2 linked regions of the Blastochloris viridis genome follow. The protein of the gene in region 1 interacts with the protein of each later gene in a pairwise test. Links are inferred from orthologs where the notes say so. Each region holds a gene or a part of one and is shown on either strand. Other genes may lie near its edges. The genes, in order: gyrB and gyrA.

Region 1 (16,930 bases):
CGCTGCCGCTCGCCACCGCCCAGGACCACAAGCGCGCCTTCGACGGCGATGAGGGTCCCAACACCGGCGGCATGGGCGCCTATTCGCCGGCGCCGGTGATGACCAAGGCCATGGTCGAGGACACCATGGCGACCATCATCCGCCCGACCCTCAAGGCGATGGCGGACAAGGGCTGCCCGTTCAAGGGCATCCTCTATGCCGGCCTGATGGTCGGCCCCGCCGGCCCCAAGCTGATCGAATACAATGTCCGGTTCGGCGATCCGGAGTGTCAGGTGCTGATGATGCGGCTGATCTCCGACCTGCTGCCGGCGCTGGCCGCCGCCCGCGACGGCACGCTGGCAGACATCGAGCTGCGCTGGTACGACGCCCCCGCCCTCACCGTGGTGCTGGCGGCAAACGGCTATCCCGGCCACATCGAGACCTCGGGCTCGATTATCCGCGGCCTCGACAAGGCCGCCGCCGGCGACCTCGACGTGGTGGTGTTCCACGCCGGCACGGCGCGGCGGGGCGAGGACATCGTCGCCGCCGGCGGCCGCGTGCTCGGCGTCACCGCGATGGCGCCGAGCATCGAGCAGGCGCAGGCGAAGGCCTATGCCGCGGTCGACCGCATCGATTGGCCGGGCGGCTTTTGCCGCCGCGACATCGGCTGGCAGGCGATCGGCCGGACATCCTGAGTTATTTCAGCGGGATCGGATAGACCCGGCGCACGCCGTGGGCGACCAGCCCGGCGACCACCGCCTTGGCGAGGTCGCCCGGCACGAACGCCAGCGAGCCCAGCGCCGCGGTCTTGAGCGACAGCCCGGCGGAGAACGCCAACCAGGGAATGCCGAGCGCGTAGCAGGCGCCGATGCCGCCGACCACGCAGGCAAGACTGACGACCGCCGCCCGCTGCCACCCCGGACCGCGGCCCTGGCCGAACCGGGCGACCAGCCAGCCGATGGTGTAGGCGGCGGCAACGAAGCCGATCAAAAAGCCGCCGGAGGGGCCCAGCAGCACGCCGAGCCCGCCGCGACCGCCCGACAGCACCGGCAACCCCAGCGCCACCAGCAAAATCAGCAGCGCGGTGGCGGCGGCGCCGCGCTTGGGGCCGAGCACCGCACCCGCCAGCATCACCGCGAGGTTCTGCAGCGTGATCGGCACCGGAATGCCGGCGACCGGAATCGCCGGCACCGCGCCGAACGCCACGATGATCGCGCCAAACAGCGCAATGAGAACGATGTCGCGAATGGTCATGGTGCCCCCGAACAGAACGCCCACCACACCACGGATCGGCCGCCGCCGGCAATTCGCCCTTCGCACAGCGCCGCCTCTCGGCGCCTCCAGCGCCTCGCCCGAGGATGACGCGTCGAGGTGGTGCGCCGGCTCGCCCCGCGGATGACGCGTCGAGGTTGGTGCGCGGAACCTCGACCTGTCGTCCCCGGCGAGCATCGCGAAAAGCGATGCGAGGGAAGGGGACCCATGATCCGCGAGGCTTGCAGGAAATTCGCGGCGCGCGGTGGGAGCAGCGACCGGCGCTGCGCGATCCGCCCGAGGCTTGCTCTTCCGCCCGACCTCTTTCCGCCCGAGCCTTGCTTCTGGCGCCGTCAGTCGCCGGCCCGGGCGGGCGGAAAGCCGCGCGCCTCGATGGCGGCGGCGACGTCGTCGGCGTCCTTGAGCGTGCGCACCACCAGCGGCACGATCAAGGCCAGCGGATTGGCGTCGAGCCCGCGCGCCGCCTGGGCCTCGCGCACCTCGCGGTAATGGCCGAGGATGCCCGGCACGAAGCGCAGCACCAGCGACACCGCCAGCGACACCCGCGCGGCGTCGACCAGACCACGGCGGTCGAGCGGCGCCAGCGCGCGCTCGATCGCCTCCAGCATGTCGGCGCTGCGGGTCGACAGCGTCACCACCAGCGCCGCCACCACCAGCGCCGAAAACCGCGACGCCACCACCGCGCCATGGTGGAGCCCGCTCGACAGCGCCGCCAGCACCGCCACCACCGCGATCAGCACCGCCACGCCGGCGAGCTGGCGGCGCACCCGCTCACGCGGCGGCCGCAGCGCGGCCAGCACCGCCGCCGCCACCACCGCCGCCGGCACGAGAATCCATAGCGCCGTGGTAAGGAACAGCGCAGTGCCGAGCCCGGCCAGCGCCAGCAGCTTCACCCCCGCCGGGGCCCGGTGCAGCACGCTGTCGCCGGGGAAATAAAGCGGGGTCACGACGCCCGCCCCACATACCAGGGGACGGCGGCGGCCGGCGCATCGTCCGCCGCCACCCGGCCGTCCTCGATCACCAGCACCCGGTCGAACTCACCGATCAGATCGAGATCGTGGGTGACGACGATGGCCGACTGCGGCAGCGCCGCGATGGCCGCGCGCAGGCGGTTGCGGTTGTTCAGGTCGAGCAGCGTGGTCGGCTCGTCGAACACAATCAGCCTTGGCCGCATCACCAGCACCGAGCACAGCGCCACCATCTGCTTTTCGCCGCCCGACAGCGAATGGCTGGCGCGCTCGGCGAGATGGGCGATGCCGAATCGCCCGAGCTCAGCGGCGATGCGGGCCGGAATCTCAGCCTTGGCAAGGCCGACATTCTTCAGGCCGAACGCGACGTCCTCCGACACCATCGGAAAGACGATCTGGTTGTCGGGGTTCTGGAACACGAAGCCGACGGTGCGGCGAACCTTGGCGGCATCGGCGACGGTGTCGAGACCATCGACGGTGACGCGGCCGGCGGTCGGCGCAATCAGGCCGTTGACCAGGCGGGCGAACGTGCTCTTGCCCGAGCCGTTGGCGCCGATGATGGCGACCCGCCGTTCGGCGAGGGTGAGCGTGGTCGAAAGCAGGATGGCACGATCCTCGATCGTGACGCAGGCGCCCTCGAACGCGACCTTGGGCGTTGCGGCTTCGGGCGGGGACGGATCGGGCGAGCGCATGATAACCCTTGCAGGCGGCGATGGCCGGTCATAGCCGGCGCAGCGCAGCTGCGCCACCGCCCCGTGCCGGCGGCGGCCGGCCGGCACCGACCGGGCAAAAACGCATGGATCGGTAATCCGCTAGCGCGCGCCAGCGTATCCTCCATAGCGGGCAGTCCGATCAGGGGTGTTGCGGACCTCCGGGCGCGACACCTTGAACTTTAGCGCGCCGGGCACCCTGGGCTATGCCGATCCCGCCGAAATCGGCATAGCCGCGCTGTTGCAAGCACTTGCGGTCGACGCCAGGACGGGCCAGATTCGAACTAGGAATTTAACCTAAGGAGTGAGTCTCATCCACGCCTTCGTCAACCCGCGTTCCGTGTCCGACGCCCGCTTGGACAGCGTGCTCGACACCGCCGTCGATGGCATCGTCGTCATCGACGAGAGCGGGAGCATCCTTGTGTTCAATCAGGCATGCGAGAAGCTGTTCGGCTGGAACGAAGACGAGGTCCGCGGCCACAACATCAGCATCCTGATGCCGGAGGACTACGCCTCCAAACACGACGATTACGTCGCCAATTATCTGACAACCGGCGTCCGCAAGATCATCGGCATCGGGCGGGAGGTGCGCGGCCAGCATCGCAACGGCACCTCGTTCCCGGTCGAGTTGTCGGTGGGCGAGGCCATCACCCCTGAAGGCCGCCAGTTCGTCGGCTTCCTGAGCGACCTTCGCCCCCGCAAGGAGGCCGAACAGCGGCTGAACCAGTTGCAGACCGACCTGCTGCACATGGCGCGGGTGTCGGCGATGGACGAGATGGGCGCGGCGCTGGCGCACGAACTCAACCAGCCGCTCACCGCGGTCATGCTCTATCTGCAGGCGATTTCGCGCGCCAATGCGCGGGAGACGGCGCGGCTGGGCGGCAGCAGCGGCTTCTCCGAGAACACCAAGCTCATTCTCGACAAGGCGGTGCGCGAAGCCGAGCGCGCCGGCAACATCATCCAGCGCATGCGCCAGTTCGTCGAGAAGCGCGAGCCCGAGCGCCGCCTGCTCGACCTCAACCCGCTGGTCGACGACGCGGTGGAACTGACGCTGCTCGGCCACCGCCGTGGCACCCGCATGACACGCGCGCTCACCGACAACCTGCCGCAGGTGCTGGTCGACCCGGTCCAGATCCAGCAGATCGTGGTCAATCTGGTGCGCAACGCGCTGGAGGTGGTCAAGAACGTCGACTCGCCCGAGGTGCAGGTCACCACCCGCACCTGCGACGACATGGTGGAGATGGCGGTCGAGGACAACGGTCCCGGCATTCCGCCCGACGCGGTGCCGAACCTGTTCCGCGCCTTCGTCACCTCCAAGCGCACCGGGCTCGGCCTCGGCCTCGCCATCTCGCGCACCATCGCGCAGAACCATGGCGGCGACCTGACGGTGGACCCCGGCGGCAACGGCCACGGCGCCTGTTTCGTGCTGAAGCTGCCCATTTCGCGGACGGCGCCGTCGTGACGACCGACGCAGACCACATCCGGCACACGGCAGCACCGCTCGATCGGAACGCGGCCGAGACCCTCTCGGGCGGCGGGCTGGCGGCGAACGGCGCGCGACGAATTTCCCATTGCGCCCGGCGGCAGCGGCGTGGAAATTCGGCGTCAGCATCATACCGACTGCGGCGGCAGCCGCGCGGTGGTCCGGGACACGGCGTTTCGCGAAATCGTCGATTTCACGAGAGCGCCCGGCACGGTTCGACGGCCCGACGCCACCGGCGTGCCGGGCCGCCAGCGCAGGTGGTGAGCAGGCGCGAACGGCCGGTCGCCGCGGCCCGCACCTGACGGGCGAAGGACAGCAAGAAGGCGAGCAAGAGGAAGACCATGCCGACGACTCAAGCAATGGGCGCCAACGAGGTCTTCGTTGTCGACGACGATCCCGCGGTCCGCGACGCGCTCGCGACCGTGCTGACCATCGAGGGATTCCACGTCACCGGCTTTGCCGATGGCGGCGCCTTCCTGGTGGCGGCGCGCTCGCGCACGCCGGCCTGCATCCTGCTCGACGTCCACATGCCCGGCCGCTCCGGGCTCGACATCCTGCGCGACCTCAACGCCCAGCACTACCCGGCGCCGATTTTCATCATCTCCGGCCAGGGCGATATCCCGATGGCGGTCGAGGCCATCAAGAACGGTGCGCTCGATTTCATCGAGAAGCCGTTCGACGCCGAGACGGTGGTGTCGCGGGTGCGCGAGGCGATCGAGGCCAGCGTCCGCCGCACCCAGAACGGCAAGGCCGACTTCCTCCACATCAGCTTTCCCGGCCACGACCTGCTCACCCCGCGCGAGCGCGAGGTGCTGGCGCAGATCGCCTCCGGCGCCTCCAACAAGGAGGCCGGCCGCCACCTCGGCATCAGCCCGCGCACCATCGAGGTGCACCGCGCCCGCATCATGGAAAAGCTCGGCGCCAAGAACGCCGCCGACCTGGTGCGGATCGTGCTGACCGAAAGCCGCAATCAGTGAGCGGACCGGGCGCCGCAACCCTGGCGCGACCGCGCCGATGACGAACACAGGGCGCAAGAGCGCGCGCACCGGCGGTCACCGGGCGGGAGAATTCGTGCGGTTCACCGCGCCGTCGCATTTCCCCGCATTGTTGTCGGGTCGAACGACGGTCTTTTCTAGCGGCTGGCGGTGGACGGCTACTGACGATTGCCGATTTTGGAAGCGTTGAAGGTGACAATCCATATTGTCGAAGACGATCCGGGAGTCAGAGATGCCTTGGTCCTGCTCCTCAAGAGCCTGGGACATCAGGCAGTTGCGTATCCCGATGCTGAAACGTTTTTCCGCCAGGAACCGCCCGGGTCCGGCGATACCATCATCATCGACCTGCTGCTGCCGGGCATCAGCGGCGTGAAGGTGATCCGCTGGTTGCAGCATCTGGCCAACCCGCCCGCCATCATCGCCATTTCCGGCCAGCCGCAATCGGCGATCGAGGCGCAGTTCCGCGGCATGGAAATCCCGCGTCTGCTGCGGAAGCCCCTGACCGAGGACATCCTGACGCAAGAACTTGGCTGATATGCGCCCGACGCATGGCTCCGACCCCGGATGCGTAGCCACCCGTCATTGACGGGTCCCGATCGTTACGCCAACAGATGGCGCGGCCGGGTTGCGGCGCCACGGTCCGGCGTTATCCCTAAGTACGTAACCGGCTATCGCCCGGAGGCCGCCAGACTAGGCTTTTCGCAATAAGCAAGCCGGAGCCGTATGTTTTTCCGGCAAGACGGGGGAACCATGAAGCAACTCATCGAGGAGCGGCAGGGTGAATCTGCCGCACGCTGCGGTCACACCCCCGTCCTTCATGCGCCGCCGGTGCTGCCCGTTCACGAAGGCGACTGCGAGATCGAAGGCCAGCGGGTTCGATTCGCCCAGCACGCGCTGGTTTTCCTTGAGGGTGACCCCGCGGACCGCATCTTCCAGGTCGTCGACGGCGCGGTGATGCTCTACAAGCTGCTGCCCGACGGTCGCCGCCAGGTGGTCGAGCTGCTCGGCCCAGGCGACATTTTCGGCCTCTCGTTCAAGCCGAGCTTCGATTCCTCCGCCGAGACGCTGACGCCGACGCTGGTGACCTCGTTCGAGCGCACCGCCGTGGAGCGTTCGCCCAATTTTCTGGCGCGGCTGAACCGCTGCGTCCAATCGCAGATTTGCGCGCTGCACGAGCACGCCGTGCTGCTCGGCCGCAAGTCGGCGCTGGAACGGGTGGCCAGTTTCCTGATGCGGTTCGTGCCGCTGCACATCTGCCCGACCCACCACGGCCGCGAGCAGCTGTTCGCCACCATCCGCCTGAGCATGACGCGGCAGGAGATCGCCGACTATCTCGGCCTCACCATCGAAACGGTGTCGCGCGCCTTCTCCGAGCTGCGCCGCCGCGGCATCGTCTCGCTGGAGCGGCAGGACGAGGTCAAGATCAACCACGTCTGCGGCATCTGCCGGCTGACCGGCACGCACTGAGCGGCAAGGCGCCGCCCCGAGCGGCGGGTCGGGCGGCCGCGGGCGCCCGTGTCACCACATCGTCGGCCTCACGGCACCCTCGATTTCGCACCGCGGTATTGATGCCCCCGCGCGGCACCGACCGTCCGCTCCGGCGGCGGCGGTCGATCGAAGCGGGCTTTTGCGGCGGCCGCCCGACGACACGCCGGCCTGATCGGCCGGGTTCGCCTCACACGTCGACGCTGGCGGTCAGGGCGTTGTCCTGAATGAACTCGCGGCGCGGCTCCACCACGTCACCCATCAGCTTGGTGAAGATGTCGTCGGCCTCGTCGATCTCCTTGATCCTCACCTGCAGCAGCGTGCGGACGTTGCGGTCGAGCGTGGTCTCCCACAATTGCTCGGGGTTCATCTCGCCGAGGCCTTTGTAGCGCTGCAGCGCTACGCCCTTGCGGCCGGCATTGGTCACCGCCTCGAACAGCCCGACCGGGCCGAAGATGGCCTGAACGTCGCCCTTGCGCGCCAGCGTCGCCGGGCGGGCATAGACCTCCTGCAGCGCCACGGCGTGGGCGTCGAGCTTGCGGGCGTCGGCGCTGGACAGCAGCGCCGCGTCGATGGTGGCGACCTCCTTGACGCCGCGCAACACGCGGGCGAAGCGGAACGACCCGCCGGAGAACTCGCCCTCCCAGCCGCGCTCGATGTCCTCGGCCACCACGTCGAGCCGGCGCGCGATATAGCCGGCCGCCTCCGCCGCCTTGTCGGGATCGTCGAACACCGCCGGGGTCAGCACGCCGGCGATGGCGGCCTGCTCCACCACCGGGCGGGGATAGCGCGGATGCAGGCCATGGAGAATGCCGCGCACCGTGCGCGCCTCCTCCACCAGGCGGCGCAGGTCGCCGCTGCCGCGCACCTCGCCGGACGCCAGCGTCAGCGTGGTCTCGTCGAGGCCGGCGTCGATCAGATAGTCCTCGTGCGCCCGCTCGTCCTTGAGGTACTGCTCGCTCTTGCCGCGGGTGACCCGGTAGAGCGGCGGCTGGGCGATATAAAGGTGCCCGCGCTCGATCAGCGCCGGCATCTGCCGGAAGAAGAAGGTGAGCAGCAAGGTGCGAATGTGGGCGCCGTCGACGTCGGCGTCCGTCATGATGATGATCTTGTGGTAGCGCAGCTTGTCGGGGTTGAACTCCTCGCGGCCGATGCCGGTGCCGAGCGCGGTGATCAGGGTGCCGATCTCCTGGCTCGACAGCATCTTGTCGAACCGCGCGCGCTCGACGTTGAGGATCTTGCCGCGCAGCGGCAGGACCGCCTGATAGGCGCGGTCGCGGCCCTGCTTGGCCGAGCCGCCGGCCGAGTCGCCCTCGACCAGGAACAGTTCCGATTTCGCCGGGTCCTTCTCCTGGCAGTCGGCCAGCTTGCCGGGCAGCGAGGAGATGTCGAGCGCCCCCTTGCGGCGGGTGAGTTCGCGCGCCTTGCGCGCCGCCTCGCGCGCCGCGGCCGCCTCCACCACCTTGCCGACGATCGATTTCGCCTCGGCCGGGTGCTCCTCGAACCACACCGACAGCGCCTCGCCGACCAGGTTCTCCACCACCGGCCGCACCTCGGACGACACCAGCTTGTCCTTGGTTTGCGAGGAGAATTTCGGGTCCGGCACCTTGACCGAAAGCACCGCGGTCAGCCCCTCGCGGCAGTCGTCGCCGGTGAGGTCGACCTTCTCGCGCTTGGTGAGGCCGGAGGATTCGGCGTAGGCGGTGACGTGCCGGGTCAGCGCGGCGCGGAAGCCGGCGAGGTGGGTGCCGCCGTCGCGCTGCGGAATGTTGTTGGTGAACACCAGCACCGACTCGTGGTAGCCGTCGTTCCACCACAGCGCGCATTCCACCGTGATGCCGTCGCGCTCGGACTTCGACACCACCGGCGCCGGCACCAGCGGCGTCTTGTTGCGGTCGAGGAAGCGCACGAACTCCTCGACCCCGCCGTCGTAATGCATCTCCTCGCTGCGCGGCTCGGGACCGCGACAGTCCTCCAGCAGGATGCGGACGCCGGAATTGAGGAAGGCGAGTTCGCGCAGCCGATGCTCCAGGGTGGCGAAGTCGAACTCCACCATGGTGAAGGTTTCGGTCGAGGGCAGGAATGTCACCTCGGTGCCGCGGCGGCCGTTGGCCGGCCCGACCGCGACCAGCGGTGACACCGGATCGCCGCGCCGGAACTCCAGGAAGTGCTCGGTGTCCTCGCGCCAGATCGTCAGCTTCAGCCAGCTCGACAGCGCGTTGACCACCGAGACGCCGACGCCGTGCAGGCCGCCCGACACCTTGTAGGAATTCTGGTTGAACTTGCCGCCGGCGTGGAGCTGGGTCATCACCACCTCGGCGGCGGAAACGCCCTCCTCCGAGTGGATTTCGGTGGGGATGCCGCGGCCGTCGTCGGTCACGGTCACCGAGCCGTCGGCGTTGAGGCACACCCGAACGTGGGAGGCGAAGCCGGCCAGCACCTCGTCGATGGCGTTGTCGACCACCTCATAGACCATATGGTGCAGGCCCGAGCCGTCGTCGGTATCGCCGATATACATGCCGGGGCGCTTGCGCACGGCGTCGAGGCCGCGCAGCACGGTGATCGACTCGGCCCCATAATCGGTTTCGGAGGCGGGCTTGCGAACGGGTTCGACCATAAACGGAAAAAGTCCCGGAAAGCTGAGGAATCGGACTTCCGGAATATAGGCAGTCGCCCGGCCGATTTCATGCGAAATCGCAGGACATTTTGTCATGCCGAATCAATTCATTATCGATTGTCGTCCGCTTTGGGCCTCAGCTTGGCCGGCGATCCGGCGCCCAATGCGGGCCCGCCGCCGACGGTAGCGGCGGGCATGCCCTGGCGACGGGCTCAGCGTCCTGCCGCGGCCGGGGCTCCGGCGGCGGCAGGCTCGGTGGCCGACACTTGCTGGCCGTTGCCCGCCCCGCCGTGCAGGGTCGCGGTGTGGTGGTTGAGGGCATAGAGGCCGTAGCCGACCACCGCGCTGCTGACCACCGACCACGCCAGCGCGGCGACGGCGATGCCCAGCACCAGCCGGGACGACCGCGCCGTCGTCGCCGCCGCCGAGGCCGGCGCCGGCTCGTCCGCCGGTTGCACGTCCGCAGTCACGTCGACCGCGGCGATGCCGGGCGAGTCGCGCAGCTCGATCAGCGGCCGGTAGGACCCCGGCAGCATGTGGATGCGAATGAGCGATTCGCGACCTTCCTCGGCGTAATACGCCGTCAGCGCCGCGCGCAGGCGGGTGGCCTCGACGCGCACGATCGGGTCCTTGCCGGGGTCGAAATCGGAGGAGCGCCCGAGCGCCCGGGTGGCGATGGTATAGGCTTTCAGCTTGTCGCCGCGGCCGACGAGGCTCTCTTCGACGACGAAGGCCAGGAATCGCCGAAGTTGTACCGCACTCCGCAACCTTGCGCTGCGCATCACCTGCTCGAGCGCAGCGTTGACGGTTTCGGTATCGATCAAGCCAGGCGATAACGGCACAGCACCGGTTGCAGCTCTCGGCGGAGCTGCCGTAAATGTTACGGTGGCGGCACCCTCTGTTGCGTCCGGTCTTTCAGCGTCGCAATAGTCTATGCGCATCTGCAAACCCTTCTGCTGACGGTTCCCTATGCTCCACCAGCACGAATCACTCGCTATCCCCAACCGCAACATGCCGTATCATCCGACCACCGAATATTCCCATTTCTAATAATGAAACGGCGTCGAATCACTTCGGCTGTGGAAACCACACGCTTACGTGGCAAATTCGGTAAGCGCATTTCCGAATTAACGGGCAACTCACGCAACTCTTGCGCGCGCATTCCGGTTGCCGGGGCGGCGCGTGCGCCGCGTTTACGTTGCGACCGCTCTGCCACCGGCATCACCAAGTCAAATCCGCAACATAGCGCGAGAACGACTATCTCGTCCGGCGGAACAGTGACGGAATTCTTGGAGAAACTCGGCCAGTGCCAAGCCTGTCACCAATTGAATTCAATAATTTTCCACTTTTCTTGCGGATGGTCCCGCCGGCCGGCTGCAATGAAACCGCTAACGGGATTCAATCGATAAGGCCGAGGCGAAGTGCCTGGGCGACCGCGTGCGCCCGCGACGATGCCCGCAGCTTGGCCATGGTCGAGCTGAGATGGGCCACCGCGGTGTATTCGGAAATGCCGAGAATGGTGCCGATCTCGCCGGCGGTCTTGCCGTGGGACGCCCAGCTCAGGCATTCCCGCTCGCGCCGGGTCAGCTCGTCGGCGACCGCCGTCCGCAGCTCGGCAGCGGTGCTGTGAATGGCGGGCGCCGCCAGGGTGAGAAACTCGACATCGTCGGGCGAGAACGGCGCCGCCCGCCGGAACAGCACGAAACCGCCGTCGCGGCCGCAATAGCTGATCGGCACGCCGACCGCCTCGCCACCGACGCTGCGCTCCAGCTCCGCCAGCCATCGAACCATCGGGGCGTCCGCCGCCGCGGCGCGGATCTCCGCCGTGGTCACCACCCGCCGCGCGCTCAACGCCCGCACCTGCGGGTCGAGCTTGGGCCAGTCTGGCTGGAAGAAGGCGTCGCGGATATCGGGCTGGCTGCTGCAGGCGAGCAGAACGCCGCTGTCGGAGCTGATGCCGCGGAACGGCCGGCCCACCGCCAGGAACCAGTCGAACGGCACCACCGCCCGGACCTGACCGAGCAGGCGCTCGAGCCCGTCGCCACGCGCCCCGCCGCAACCGCCTGCGCCTGGCCGCAAACCCGGCCGAACGATCGGTCGGACGCTCGAGGAGTCCTGCAACATCGGAAGCTTCCCCCTCCTCTTGCCGGAGCGAGGCCGTCATCGCCGCCGAATCAAGCCATGGCAGCGGTTCGTTCTAGCGGCGTCAGCTTGAACGGAACAATGCCGACGCCGCCGCAAGAACCCGCCGCCGAAAGCGTTGCCTTGACCGGGCGACCGGCCCGCCAGCATCAAGTAGCGCAAAATGTACGGTTGAATTGCGGCGGCGCGATTCACAATCGCCCCGATCGATCGCGCCGGCGCGGTATCGGGCGGGTTCTTGCCCGACGGGTGGCCTCACCGCACTGGGACCGCCCGCCGTTCATCACCGCTGCCGACGGCGGCGACCGCCATTTCGGTAACACGATACGAAATCCGGCCGATCAGCCCGGCGTTTCGTCGTCCTGTCGCCGAAACACCTTTTCGATCAATGGCTTTTCGGCAAGATCGTTTGCGGGGTCACGTCGTGATCAACCGGAAACGGCATGAAACCGCAAATTGCGGCCGGCCGGCGACCCCGGCTTTGGCGCGGATCCGGCGCCCGCTGCCGCCGCGGCCTCGCCCGCAGCTCAATCGATCAGGCCGCGGCGGAGCGCCTCCGCCACCGCCTGGGCGCGGGAGACCGCCCGCAGCTTGCGCACGGCGCCGTTGAGATGGGCCACCGCGGTGTGCTCGGAGATGCCGAGGATGGAGCCGATCTCCCAGGCGGTCTTGCCGACCGAGGTCCAGGCCAGGCACTCGCGCTCGCGCGGGGTCAGATCGTCGGGCGGGCCTGCCACCGGCAGTTCGGTGGCGGCCAGCAGCAAGGCCGGCGCCGCCAGCTCGCAATAGCCGACCTCGGCGTCAGAGAACTCGGCGCCGCGGCGGCGGAACACCACATCGCCGCTCAGCCGGTTGCGAAAGCGCAGCGGGATCGCCAGCACCGCCGGCCCCAGCGCCGCGACGGCAGCGGCGAAGCACGGCATCAGCTCAGGGTCGGCCTCAGCCACCGCGCGCACCTCGGCGGTGCGAACCGGCAACCGCCCGGCACGGCTGGCGAGCATCACCGGGTCGCGCTCAAAATCGCGGTGTTCGAGATAGCGCCGCCGGTAGTCCTCCGGCAAATTGTCGGCCAGCAGCCGGCCGGAACCGCCGCCGCGCCCGCACGCCGGCGCCACCGAGATCGCGTAGACGTCGAACGGCACATCGATCGACAACCGGCCAACGAGCTTCAAAAATCGCGTCTCTGCCTCGGTCGGCGCGTCTGAGCGGATGGAGACTGGCGGTTCGAGCCCAGACATTGCGACCATCACCCGAGTTCAATCAACGCTGCGGCAACATGCAACCGACACCCCGAAATGGCGGCAGAAGCGTCAATCGACAATAATTTTTTCTTCACCGCCCCGCACTTACCCGTCCTCAAGGGACAATAGGCGCATGCCCGCATTATCGGAACGGCACATGGGCAACTATATACCGCGAGGCGGCGCTTTGGAGGCGGCGCCGACGGTTAGATGTGAATTTTTCTGGCGAAGGTCCCGTCTTTCTCCTGTTTCCTCAGCAGCGCTGCCAGGCGTCCCGCCAACCCGCCGCAACCGCCCGCTGCGTGGGCGGCGCTCGCCGAAAGGTCGGGTCGAATGCGAAGTTTCGGCAAGATCGATGACGACCGCCACGTTTGCCACTTTTTTTGCTGAAATAGCCGGATATATCGCCGTTTTTGCGTAACGCTTGGAGCCGGGCGATGCGACCGCCCCAGCGTCCACACCGGCGGATGCGCTAGTCGCGGCCGAGGGCGTGCGGCGGCGCCGACCGCGTGCCGAACCACACCGTCCGGCCGCGCTGGCCGGCAAGCTCGACGGCGGCAAAGCCGCGGACGTCCAACCCGCGCCCGGCGCAGTCGGCGTGGTCGCGCAGCTCGAACCGGCTGGCGCGGGTGCATAGCAGCGTCGGCCCGCCCCACGCCAGCGCCCGCCCGCCCTCCGTCACCACCGCGCCGTCCGGCCCCACCGCCTCAGCGAAGCTGAACAGCCGCCGCGGCGCGGGGCCGAGGGCGTCGGGCGCCACGCAGCGGCCGGGCTCGACCCGCCACCAGCCGCGGCTGACGATGGCGCCGTGGTCGTCCTCGCCCAGCGCCGCCATCACCGCGTGCCGGGTGTCGTTGCACCAGGTCAGGCCACGCCCGCCGGCGGCCTCCGCCGCCGCCACCAGCCGCTCGAACACCGCCGGCCCGCGCGCGGTATCGGCGGGCAGCCGCCGGGCGGCGACCAGCCGCGCCAGCGCCTGGTCGGTGCGCCGCCCCGGCAGGCCGTCGATCGGGCCGGGGTCGTAGCCCGCCACCGCCAGCAGGCGCTGCACCCCGGCGCGGCGGGCAGCGTCGATGGAAAAGTCGGCGTCCTCGGTCAGGGCGGCGGTCGGGCCCTGCGCGGTCGCCTTCGGCACCACCACCGCGAAGCGGGCCGGCCGCGCCGGCGCGGTGCAGGACGTCGCCGCGGCGATCAGGAAATCGCCGTCCTCGACGCACAGCTCGCGGTGGCCGTCCTGGCTGAAGGCGTCGCGGCCGTAGATCGCCAGGGCGCGGGCGTGCAGCAGCAGCTGGCCGCCCGGCATGTCGCCCGACAGCACCGGCCGGCACTGGCCGGGCTCGAACCGGAACCAGCCGCGCGTCGCCGTCGCCCCGGCCGCCTCCAGGCCGATGGCGGCGTCCAGCACGAAGCTGGTGCGGTTGCACACCGTGAGGTCGGCCGCGGCCGGACTCGCCGCCGCCAGCGCGGACACCAGCGCCAGCGCGGCGCGCCGCGTCCATCCGCGGGTTCGTCCGAACCCGGCGGATGCGCGCGACGGCCGCGTGACCGCACGTCCGTCCGCCCGCGCGGGCAACGCGCCTACGGACCGTGCGTCAGCGATGAAGCAGCGTCCCGGCGCCGGCATCGGTGAGCAATTCCATCAGCACCGCGTGCGGCGCCTTGCCGTCGAGGATGACGACGCCTTCGACGCCCTTCTCCAGCGCGAAGATGCAGGTCTCGACCTTGGGGATCATGCCGCCCGAGATGGTGCCGTCGGCGATCAGCCGCCGGGCGTCGGCCACCGACAGCTCCTTGATCAGGCGCTTCGACTTGTCGAGCACGCCCGGCACGTCGGTGAGGAACAACAGGCGCTTGGCCTTCAGCGCGCCGGCCACCGCGCCCGCGAAGGTGTCGGCGTTGACGTTGAAGGTGCCGCCGTTCGCCGCCGCCGCCACCGGCGCCAGCACCGGGATGATCTCGGTGCCGATGATGCGGTCGAGCACCGTGGTGTCGACCCTCTCCGGCTCGCCGACGAAGCCCAGATCCACCACCTGCTCGATCGCCGAGTCGGGGTCGACCACCGTGCGCGTCACCTTTCGCGCGGTGACCATGTTGCCGTCCTTGCCGCACAGGCCGATGGCCTTGCCGCCGGCGGCGTTGATGAAGCCGACGATCTGCTTGTTGATCGAGCCGGCCAGCACCATCTCGACGATCTCGACGGTGGGGGCGTCGGTGATGCGCAGGCCGGCGGCGAACTTGCTCTCGATGCCGAGCCGCGTCAGCATCGACTGGATCTGCGGCCCGCCGCCATGCACCACCACCGGGTTCACCCCGGCCTGCTCCAGCAGCACGATGTCGCGGGCGAACTCGCGGGCGAGCTGCTCGTCGCCCATGGCGTGGCCGCCGTACTTCACCACCACCGTGGCATCGTCATAGCGCTGCATGTGGGGCAGCGCCTGGGCCAGCACCCTTGCCTGCATCTGCGGATCGGTGGGGACGGCGATCTCGGCCATGACCTGACTTCGCGTTGACGTGACGGGGTGTTGCGGCATGAATCTTCCGGCTTGAGCGCCGACGCGCTTGTCTACCAACCGTCGCCGGGCGCTGCTAGTGTCCTGGCGACATGCTGACCATCCCCGCCCCTGCCCGCGCCGCGCGCGGCTTTGCCGACGTTGACGCCTGGGTGTTCGACCTCGACAACACGCTCTATCCGGCCCATCTCGACCTGTGGTCGCAGATTGACGAGCGGATGACCGATTACATCACCGGCTTTCTCGGCGTCGGCCGCGACGAGGCGTTCCGGCTGCAAAAGGATTATTACCGCCGCTTCGGCACCTCGATGCGCGGGCTGATGATCAATCACGGCCTCGATCCCGCCGAATTCCTCCACTTTGTCCACGACATCGACCATTCGCCGATCGAGCCCGCCCCGCTGCTCGGCGCCGCGCTGGCAGCGCTGCCGGGCCAGAAGCTGATTCTCACCAACGGATCGGTCGCCCACGCCGAGGCGGTGACCGGGCGGCTCGGCCTCAGCCACCATTTCGACGGCGTGTTCGACATCTTCGCCGCCGACTTCGTGCCCAAGCCGAATCCGGAGACCTACCTCCGCTTCCTCGATCGCCACGGCGTCGACCCCACCCGCGCTGCGATGTTCGAGGACCTCGCCCGCAACCTCACCGTGCCGCACGAGCTCGGCATGACCACGGTGCTGGTGACCCCGGACGCGGCGCGCGAGGTCGAGCGCGAGGCGTGGGAGTTGGAAGGCCGCGCCGACCCCCACATCGACCACGTCACCTCCGACCTCGCCGGCTTCCTCCACGGCATTGCCGCCGCGCTGACGCGGCGTTGACGCATCCGGCCGGCCGTGTTTGATCGCGCCCAACCGGGAGCACCACGATGACCAACCCTGCCGCGTCCGACCTTGCCGCCGTCATCGACGACGCCTTCGAGAACCGCGCCTCGATCGGGCACGCCACCACCGGCGCCGTGCGCGATGCCGTCGAGGCCGCGCTGGAGCTGCTCGATTCTGGTCAGGCGCGGGTCGCCTCGCGCGGGCCGGACGGCACCTGGACGGTCAATCAGTGGCTGAAGAAGGCGGTGCTGCTGTCGTTCCGCCTCAACGACATGGTGCCGATCGCGGGCGGCCCCGGCGGCGCACACTGGTGGGACAAGGTGCCCTCGAAGTTCGTCGGCTGGGACGAGGACGCGTTCCGCAAGGCCGGCTTCCGCGCCGTGCCGCACTGCGTGGTGCGGCGCTCCGCCTACATCGCGCCGGGCGTGGTGCTGATGCCCTCGTTCGTCAATCTCGGCGCCTATGTCGACGAGAGCGCGATGATCGACACCTGGGCCACGGTCGGCTCCTGCGCCCAGATCGGCAAGCGGGTTCACCTGTCCGGCGGTGCCGGCATCGGCGGCGTGCTGGAGCCGCTGCAGGCCGGGCCGGTGATCATCGAGGACGACTGCTTCATCGGCGCGCGCGCCGAAGTGGCCGAGGGCGTGATCGTGCGCCAGGGCTCGGTGCTGTCGATGGGCGTCTATCTCGGCGCCTCGACCAAGATC
Region 2 (7,833 bases), 1.1 Mb from region 1 along the record:
CCCGCCGCCAGCAGCACCACGGCGCCGCCGATCAGGATGCCGGCGCTGGCCTTGTCGGCAATGCGGGCGTAGCGGCCCGACACCGCCCGGCCGAGCCGAGCCGCCGCCAGCACGAACAGCGTGTCGCCGGTGGCGGCGATGACGGCGAAGGTCGAGACCAGCAGCCACAGCGCCGCCGAAGGCCCGGCGTTGGCGTCGATGAACAGCGGCAGGAAGGCGGCGAAGAACACCAGCGTCTTGGGATTGGCAAATGCGATGAGAAATCCCCGCCCGAACGCCCGCTCCGGCGCCAAGGCAGGCGCGGCGGCGCCCGGCGACACTGATTTGCTGCGCAATTGCTGCGCAGCAAGAACGATGAGATAGCCCGCCCCGAGGTAGCGGATCAGGTCGAAATGGGCCGAGAACGCATCGACGATCCAGGACAGCCCCGCCGCCACGGTACAAAGCTGAAGGATGACGCCGGCATTGACGCCGGCCACCGCCAGAAGGCCGCCGGTGCGGCCGTGGCGCAGCGTGGTGCCGATCACCAAAGCGACGTTCGGCCCGGGCGTCGCAATCAGCGCGACCGAGGCCAGCACGAACAGCAGCCACGTCTCAAACGACATCGCGTTTCACCCTCCCGGCTGCGACGGCGCCTCGGCACCGCAGCGCCGGCAGCCCTCGCCTGCGCGGCGGATCACTCCGCCTCCCCGCCATCCTCGCTCTCGCCGTTCACCTCGCCGCTGGCGTCCTCGGTCACCCGCTCGACCGACACCACCCGCTCGTCGGCGGCGGTGTTGAAGATGATCACGCCTTGCGTCGAACGGCCGGCGACGCGGATGCCGTCGACCGGGCAGCGGATGAGCTGGCCGCCATTGGTGACCAGCATGATCTGGTCGGCGTCCTCGACCGGGAACGAGGCCACCAGCGGCCCGTTGCGGTCGTTGACGGCCATGGCGACGATGCCCTTGCCGCCGCGGCCCGTCAGACGATACTCGAACGACGACGAGCGCTTGCCGAAGCCGTTCTCCGACACCGTGAGGATGAACTGCTCCTGCGCGCCCATCTCGACGTAGCGCTCGGGCGACAGCGTTCCGTTGCCGGCCGCCTCTTCGCCGTCCTCCGCCACCACCGGCTCGTCCGGCGCGTCGTCGCCGGCGGCACGCCGCATTGCGGAGGCCTGCTTCAGATAGCCGGCGCGTTCGGCCGGGGTGGCTTCGGCATGGCGCAGGATCGCCATCGAGATGACCCGGTCGCCCGCCTCCAGCCTGATGCCGCGCACGCCGGTCGACTCGCGGCCCTTGAACAGCCGGACATCGCCGGCGGGGAACCGGATGCACTGGCCACCGCCTGCGGTCAGCAGCACGTCGTCGGCCTCGGTGCAGAGCGCGACGCCGGCAATGGCCTCGCCCTCCTCGATGAGCTTCATCGCGATCTTGCCGTTGCGGTTGACCTGAACGAAGTCGCTGAGTTCGTTGCGCCGCACGTTGCCGGCGGTGGTCGCGAACATGATCTGGAAATTGGCCCAGGTCGACTCGTCCTCGGGCAGCGGCATGATCGAGGTGATGCGCTCGCCCTGCTCCAGCGGCAGGATGTTGACCAGCGCCTTGCCGCGCCCCTGCGGCGGCGCCAACGGCAATCGCCACACCTTCAGCTTGTAGACCATGCCGCGCGAGGAAAAGAACAGCACCGGCGCGTGGGTCGAGGCGACGAACAGCCGGGTGACGAAATCCTCCTCCCGCGTCTGCATGCCCGAGCGGCCCTTGCCGCCGCGGCGCTGCGAGCGATAGGTCGACAGCGGCACCCGCTTGACATAGCCGGCGTGCGACACCGTCACCACCATGTCCTCGCGCTGGATGAGGTCCTCATCCTCCATGTCGGCGTCGGCTTCGACGATCTCGGTCTTGCGCGGCGTTGCGAACTCGTCGCGTATCTCGATCAGCTCGTCCTTGACGATCGTCATGATGCGCGCGCGCGAGCGCAGGATGTCGAGATAGTTGGCGATCTCGACCGCGAGCTTGTCGAGCTCCTGGGCAATCTCATCACGGCCGAGCGCTGTGAGGCGCTGCAGGCGAAGGTCGAGGATCGCCCGCGCCTGCTCCTCGGAGAGACGATAGGTGCCGTCGTCGGCAAGGCGGTGGCGTGGATCGTCGATCAGCAGCAGCAGCGGCTCGACGTCCCGCGCCGGCCAATTGCGCGACATCAACGCCTCGCGGGCGGCGGCGGCGTCGGGCGAGGTGCGGACCAGCCGGATCACCTCGTCGATATTGGCAACCGCGATGGCGAGGCCGACCAGCACATGGGCGCGGTCGCGCGCCTTGCGCAGCAGGAACTTGGTCCGCCGGCTCACCACTTCCTCGCGGAAGGCGATGAAGGCGCTGAGCAGATCCTTCAAGTTCATCAGCGCCGGGCGACCGCCGGCCAGCGCCACCATGTTGACGCCGAACGTGGTCTGCAGCGGTGTGAAGCGGTAGAGCTGGTTCAGCACCACGTCAGCGACGGCATCGCGCTTCAGCTCGATCACCACGCGCACGCCGTCGCGGTCGCTTTCGTCACGCAGGTCGGAAATGCCTTCGATGCGCTTCTCCCGCACCAGATCGGCGATCTTCTCCACCATCGACGCCTTGTTGACCTGGTAGGGCACCTCGGTGACGATGATCGCCTCGCGGTCCTTGCGCAGGCTCTCGATCGCAACCTTGCCACGCATCACCACCGAGCCGCGCCCGGTGTGGAAGGCGGAGCGGAGGCCGCCGCGGCCGAGGATCAGGCCACCGGTCGGAAAGTCCGGCCCCGCCATGTGCTCCATCAGTTCGTCGATGCCGAGACCGGGGTTCTCGATCAGCGCCATGCAGGCGTCGATCACCTCGCCGAGATTGTGCGGCGGGATGTTGGTGGCCATGCCGACGGCGATGCCGCCGGCGCCGTTGGTGAGCAGGTTGGGAAAGCGCGCCGGCAGCACCGTCGGCTCGCGCTCGGAATTATCGTAGTTCTCCTGGAACTCGACGGTATCCTTGTCGAGGTCTTCCAGCAGCGCGCTCGCGACCTTCTTCAGCCGCACCTCGGTGTATCGCATCGCCGCGGGCGGATCGCCATCGAGCGAGCCGAAATTGCCCTGGCCATCGATCAGCGGCACCCGCATCGAGAACGGCTGCGCCATGCGCACCAGGGCGTCGTAGACCGCCTGATCGCCGTGCGGATGATATTTACCGATGACGTCGCCGACCACGCGCGCCGACTTGCGGTACGGCTTGTTCCACTCGTAACCGTTCTCGTTCATCGAGAACAGGATGCGGCGATGCACCGGCTTGAGGCCGTCGCGCGCGTCGGGCAGCGCCCGGCTCACGATCACGCTCATGGCGTAATCGAGGTAGGAGCGCTTCATCTCCTCGGTAATGGAGATGCCACGGACGTCGGAAGTGTCACCGCCTTGGGGTGTCGCGGGGTCGTTCGGCAACATGGCCTCAATGGGATGCGGGAAGGTAGGGTTGAATAGCCGATTCCGGTTGCCGGCGCCACCAGTCCGGCAACCGGTAAACAGGTATTTTTAATTTTAAATTCAGGCATTTGCGTGATGATGACCCCGCGCCCGCCAAGGTTGCGTCGCGCTTTGGCAAATCTCGTTCCGGCGACGCTGCCTTGACCCATGGGGACACCGGCGCGAGGATCGTGCCCGCCTCGCCATGCTCGGCACGGCGCCGCCGCTCGCGCACCGCGACCGGCGCGCTCGATCGGGGTGATCCATGCCGCTCGATGCCCTCGTCAACGCCTTCGTGACGCTGGTCGTGATCATCGAGCCGGTGGCGTTGGTGCCGCTGTTCCTGAACCTCACCTTCGGCCTGTCGCCGCAGCACCGCCGGCAGGTGGCCGTGCGCGCCTGCCTGATCGCCTTCGCCATCCTGACCGGCGCGGCGCTGGCCGGCGACTGGCTGCTGCGTCAGCTTGGCATCACCCTGCCGGCGTTCCGCATCGCTGGCGGCCTGCTGCTGTTCTGGATCGCCGCCGAGATGGTGTTCGGCGAGCAGGCCGAGCGCAAAATCACCACCGCCTCCGAGGCCAAGACCAAAGACCACATCAACAACGTCGCCGCCTTCCCGCTCGGCATCCCGCTACTGGCCGGCCCCGGCGCCATCACCGCCACGCTGCTGCTGGTCGGCCAGCGCCCCGGCGACATCGTCTTCGCCGCGATGCTGATCGCGGTGATCGCGGCAGCGATGGGCATCGCCGCGCTCTGCCTGCTGCTCGCCGAACGGCTCGACCGCATGATCGGCACCACCATGCGCTCGGTCACCTCGCGCCTGCTCGGCGTCATCCTCGCCGCGATGGCGGTGCAGTTCGTGATCGACGGCGCCAGCGCGGTGATCAGGGGCGGGTGAGCAGCGCTCCGTCCGATGATGCCAAGTACGCGCCCTCATCGTGAGCAGCCCGCCAAGCGGGCGTCACGAAGCATGCTCCAGTCTACGCCGGAGCCACCCTCACGCTTCGAGACGGCTGCTTGGCGGCCTCCTCAGCATGAGGGCTCTGGGGTTCACGCTGCCTCGGCCCGCGTCGCGATCTTGGCGAGGCTGCGCAGAATCATCATGGTGCCCTTGAGGCGTTCGGACACCTTGTCGAAATCGCGCAGGAACAGAATGCGCTGGTCCGGCCGCACCTTCGCCGTCGGTCCCTGGTCGAGGATAAAGCTCATCAGGCCACGGGTGTTCTTGAAGGTGTTGTCGCGGAACGCGATCACCACGCCCTTCGGTCCGGCGTCGACCTTCTCGACATTGGCGCGCCGGCATAGCGCCTTGATGGCGACGATCTTGAGCAACTGGTCGACCTCCGGCGGCATCGGCCCGAAGCGGTCGACCATTTCCGCCGCCACCCCTTCGATCTGGGTGTCGTCCTCCAGATCCGCCAAGCGGCGATAGAGCGTGAGGCGCACGTTGAGGTCGGCGACGTAGTCCTCCGGGATCGTCACCGGCACGCCCAGCGTGATCTGCGGCGACCACTGGTCGGACACCGGTTCGGTGATGCCGGCCTTCATCATCTCGACCGCCTCCTCCAGCATCTGCTGGTAGAGCTCAAAACCGACTTCCTTGATATGGCCGGACTGCTCGTCGCCAAGCAGATTGCCGGCGCCGCGGATGTCGAGGTCGTGCGAGGCAAGTTGGAAGCCGGCGCCCAGCGTATCGAGCGACTGCAGAACTTTCAGCCGACGCTCGGCCTGCGCGGTGAGCGGCTTGTCGGCTGAAACCGTGAACAGCGCGTAGGCGCGGGTTTTCGCGCGACCGACGCGGCCGCGCAGCTGATAAAGCTGGGCGAGGCCGAACATATCGGCGCGGTGAACGATCAGCGTGTTCGCGGTCGGAATGTCGAGACCGGATTCGACGATGGTGGTGGAGAGCAGCACGTCGGCCTTGCCCTCGTAGAACGCGGTCATCACGCTCTCGAGCTCCTTCGCCGACATCTGGCCGTGGCCGACCACCACCTTCACCTCCGGGACGTTCTTGTCGAGGAAGTCCTTGCACGCGGCGATGTCCTCGATCCGCGGGCAGACGTAGAATGCCTGGCCGCCGCGATAGCGCTCGCGCAGGAGCGCCTCGCGCACCACCAGGCCGTCGAACGGCGCTATGAAGGTGCGCACCGCGAGGCGGTCCACCGGCGGCGTCGCGATGATCGACATTTCGCGCACGCCCGACATGGCGAGCTGCAGCGTGCGCGGGATCGGCGTCGCCGTCAGCGTCAGGACGTGGACCTCGGCGCGGAGCTGCTTTAAGCGCTCCTTGTGGCTGACGCCGAAATGCTGTTCCTCGTCGACGATGAGCAGGCCAAGGTCCTTGAAGTTGATGCCCTTGCTGAGCAGCGCGTGGGTGCCGACCACGATGTCGATGCCGCCCGTGACAATGCCGGTCTTCACCTTCGCCAGATCGGATGAGCCGACCATGCGCGAGGCCTCGGCGACGTTGATCGGCAAGCCCTTGAAACGCTCGGTGAACGTGCGGGCGTGCTGGCGGGCGAGCAGCGTTGTCGGCACCACCACCGCGACCTGCTTGCCGTTCATCACGCAGGCGAAGGCGGCGCGCAGCGCGACTTCGGTCTTGCCGAATCCGACGTCGCCGCACACCAGGCGGTCCATCGGGTGGCCGGCGGCCAGATCGTCGGTCACCGCCTCGATAGCGGCAAGCTGATCGTCGGTCTCATCGAACGGGAACCGCGCCGCAAACTCATCGGCCAGACCCGGCGCCACGGTGAGGCGCGGCGCCTCCTTGAGCGTGCGTTCGGCCGCGACCTTGATCAGCGCCGACGCCATCTCGCGGATGCGGCTCTTCATCCGCGCCTTGCGGGTCTGCCAGCCGTGGCCGCCGAGCTTGTCGAGCACCGCCCCGGCGTCCTCGGAGCCGTAGCGGGTCAGAAGCTCGATGTTCTCGACCGGCAGGAACAGCCGGTCGCCGCCGGCGTAATGCAGCTCCAGGCAATCGTGCGGTGCGCCCGCGGCCTCGACCGTTTTCAGGCCGACGAAGCGGCCGATGCCGTGGTCGACGTGAACCACCAGATCGCCGGCATTGAGGCTCGTCACCTCGGCGATGAAGTTCTGGGCGCGCTTGGCGGCGCGCCGCGGCCGAACCAGCCGCTCACCGAGAATGTCCTGCTCGGCCAGCACCGCAACCGCGTCGGTCTCGAACCCGGTTTCGAGGCCAAGGATGGCAAGACCGGTGGTGCGGGCGTCGAGCGCCAACGCCTTGGCCCAGCTTCCCACCGTCTCGATCCGCTCCAGGCCATGGTCGCGCAGCACGTGGCCGAGGCGCTCGCGCGAGCCCTCGGTCCAGGCCGCCACCACCACGGCCTTGCCGCCCTCCTGCAGGGTGCGGATGTGCGCCACCACCGCGTCGAACACGTTGGCGTCGCTGGCGCGCTCGGCGGCGAAGCTATGGCCGCGCTTGGCACCGACGTCGACGACGTTGACGGTGTCGGGCACTGCGAACGGCGAAAATCGCGCCAGGCCCCGCTCGCCGAGCCGCCCCTGCCATTCGCCCGCGGTGAGATAGAGCTTGTCCGGCGGCAGTGGCTTATAGACCGCCTGCATGGTACCGCTCGCCGGCATGTCGAGCGCCTCGCGCCGCGCCTGATAATAGTCGGCGATCTGGGCGAAACGCTCCTTCACCGCGTCCTCGGCCAACGGCTCCAGCACCACAGGCGTGCCGGGCAGATAGTCGAACAGGGTATCGAGCTTTTCGTGGAACAGCGGCAGCCAATGCTCGTGGCCGGGCGAGCGGCGACCTTCGGAAATCGTCTCGTAGAGCGTATCGCCCTTGGTGGCAGCACCGAACGCCGCGACATAGCCGAGGCGGAAGCGGCGGATGCTGTCGGTGGTGAGTTGCAGTTCGCTGACCGGCACGAATTCGAGCTGGCGCATCTGCGCCACCGAGCGCTGGGTCTCCGGGTCGAAGGTGCGGATCGACTCCAGCGTATCGCCGAAGAAATCGAGCCGCACCGGCAGGTCGAGCCCCGGCGGGAACATGTCGACGATGCCGCCGCGCACCGCGTATTCGCCGGTGTCGCGCACCGTGGCGCTGCGCAAGAAGCCGTTGATCTCCAGCCACTCGACGATGCCCGCCATCGCCACCATGTTGCCGGGCGCCACCGCCAGCGACTGCACCGCCACCGTCTCGCGCGCCGGCAGGCGCTGCAGCACGGCATTGACGGTGGTCAGCAGGATCGCCGGCTTGTCGCGGCCGGTGACGCGGGCGAGCCGCGCCAGCACCGACATGCGGCGGGCGACGATGGCGGCGTTGGGCGAAGCCCGGTCGTAGGGCTGGCAGTCCCATGCCGGCAGCGACAACACCTCGACATCGGGCGCGAAGAAGCCGAGCGCGC

The links.
Region 2: the proteins of gyrB (region 1) and gyrA interact in binary tests that used the Escherichia coli proteins (3 or more experiments, as listed by UniProt). The link is inferred for Blastochloris viridis from one-to-one orthologs.

The regions. Positions count from the first base shown.
Region 1 is NZ_CP012946.1:578,942-595,871, reverse strand. The notes cover bases 6,797-9,811. They hold gyrB (DNA topoisomerase (ATP-hydrolyzing) subunit B), read right to left. Parts: upstream 9,510-9,811; coding sequence 7,083-9,509; downstream 6,797-7,082. Other genes in these bases: BVIR_RS02665 (hypothetical protein), read right to left, coding at 9,722-9,811; BVIR_RS02675 (helix-turn-helix domain-containing protein), read left to right, coding at 6,797-6,874. Outside these bases: purD (phosphoribosylamine--glycine ligase), read left to right, coding at 1-674; BVIR_RS02705 (biotin transporter BioY), read right to left, coding at 676-1,233; BVIR_RS02700 (energy-coupling factor transporter transmembrane component T family protein), read right to left, coding at 1,584-2,198; BVIR_RS02695 (energy-coupling factor ABC transporter ATP-binding protein), read right to left, coding at 2,195-2,911; BVIR_RS02690 (two-component system sensor histidine kinase NtrB), read left to right, coding at 3,234-4,391; BVIR_RS02685 (response regulator transcription factor), read left to right, coding at 4,754-5,389; BVIR_RS02680 (response regulator), read left to right, coding at 5,576-5,941; more of BVIR_RS02675, read left to right, coding at 6,158-6,796; more of BVIR_RS02665, read right to left, coding at 9,812-10,333; BVIR_RS02660 (helix-turn-helix transcriptional regulator), read right to left, coding at 10,908-11,633; BVIR_RS16600 (hypothetical protein), read left to right, coding at 11,733-12,098; BVIR_RS17355 (helix-turn-helix transcriptional regulator), read right to left, coding at 12,179-12,823; BVIR_RS02650 (DUF1036 domain-containing protein), read right to left, coding at 13,365-14,363; argB (acetylglutamate kinase), read right to left, coding at 14,485-15,384; BVIR_RS02640 (pyrimidine 5'-nucleotidase), read left to right, coding at 15,495-16,220; dapD (2,3,4,5-tetrahydropyridine-2,6-dicarboxylate N-succinyltransferase), read left to right, coding at 16,268-16,930. UniProt on the Escherichia coli protein: DNA gyrase negatively supercoils closed circular double-stranded DNA in an ATP-dependent manner to maintain chromosomes in an underwound state.
Region 2 is NZ_CP012946.1:1,650,530-1,658,362, reverse strand. The notes cover bases 477-3,789. They hold gyrA (DNA gyrase subunit A), read right to left. Parts: upstream 3,437-3,789; coding sequence 677-3,436; downstream 477-676. Other genes in these bases: BVIR_RS07350 (MarC family protein), read left to right, coding at 3,720-3,789; BVIR_RS07360 (LysE family translocator), read right to left, coding at 477-605. Also shown: more of BVIR_RS07360, read right to left, coding at 1-476; more of BVIR_RS07350, read left to right, coding at 3,790-4,352; mfd (transcription-repair coupling factor), read right to left, coding at 4,505-7,833. UniProt on the Escherichia coli protein: A type II topoisomerase that negatively supercoils closed circular double-stranded (ds) DNA in an ATP-dependent manner to maintain chromosomes in an underwound state.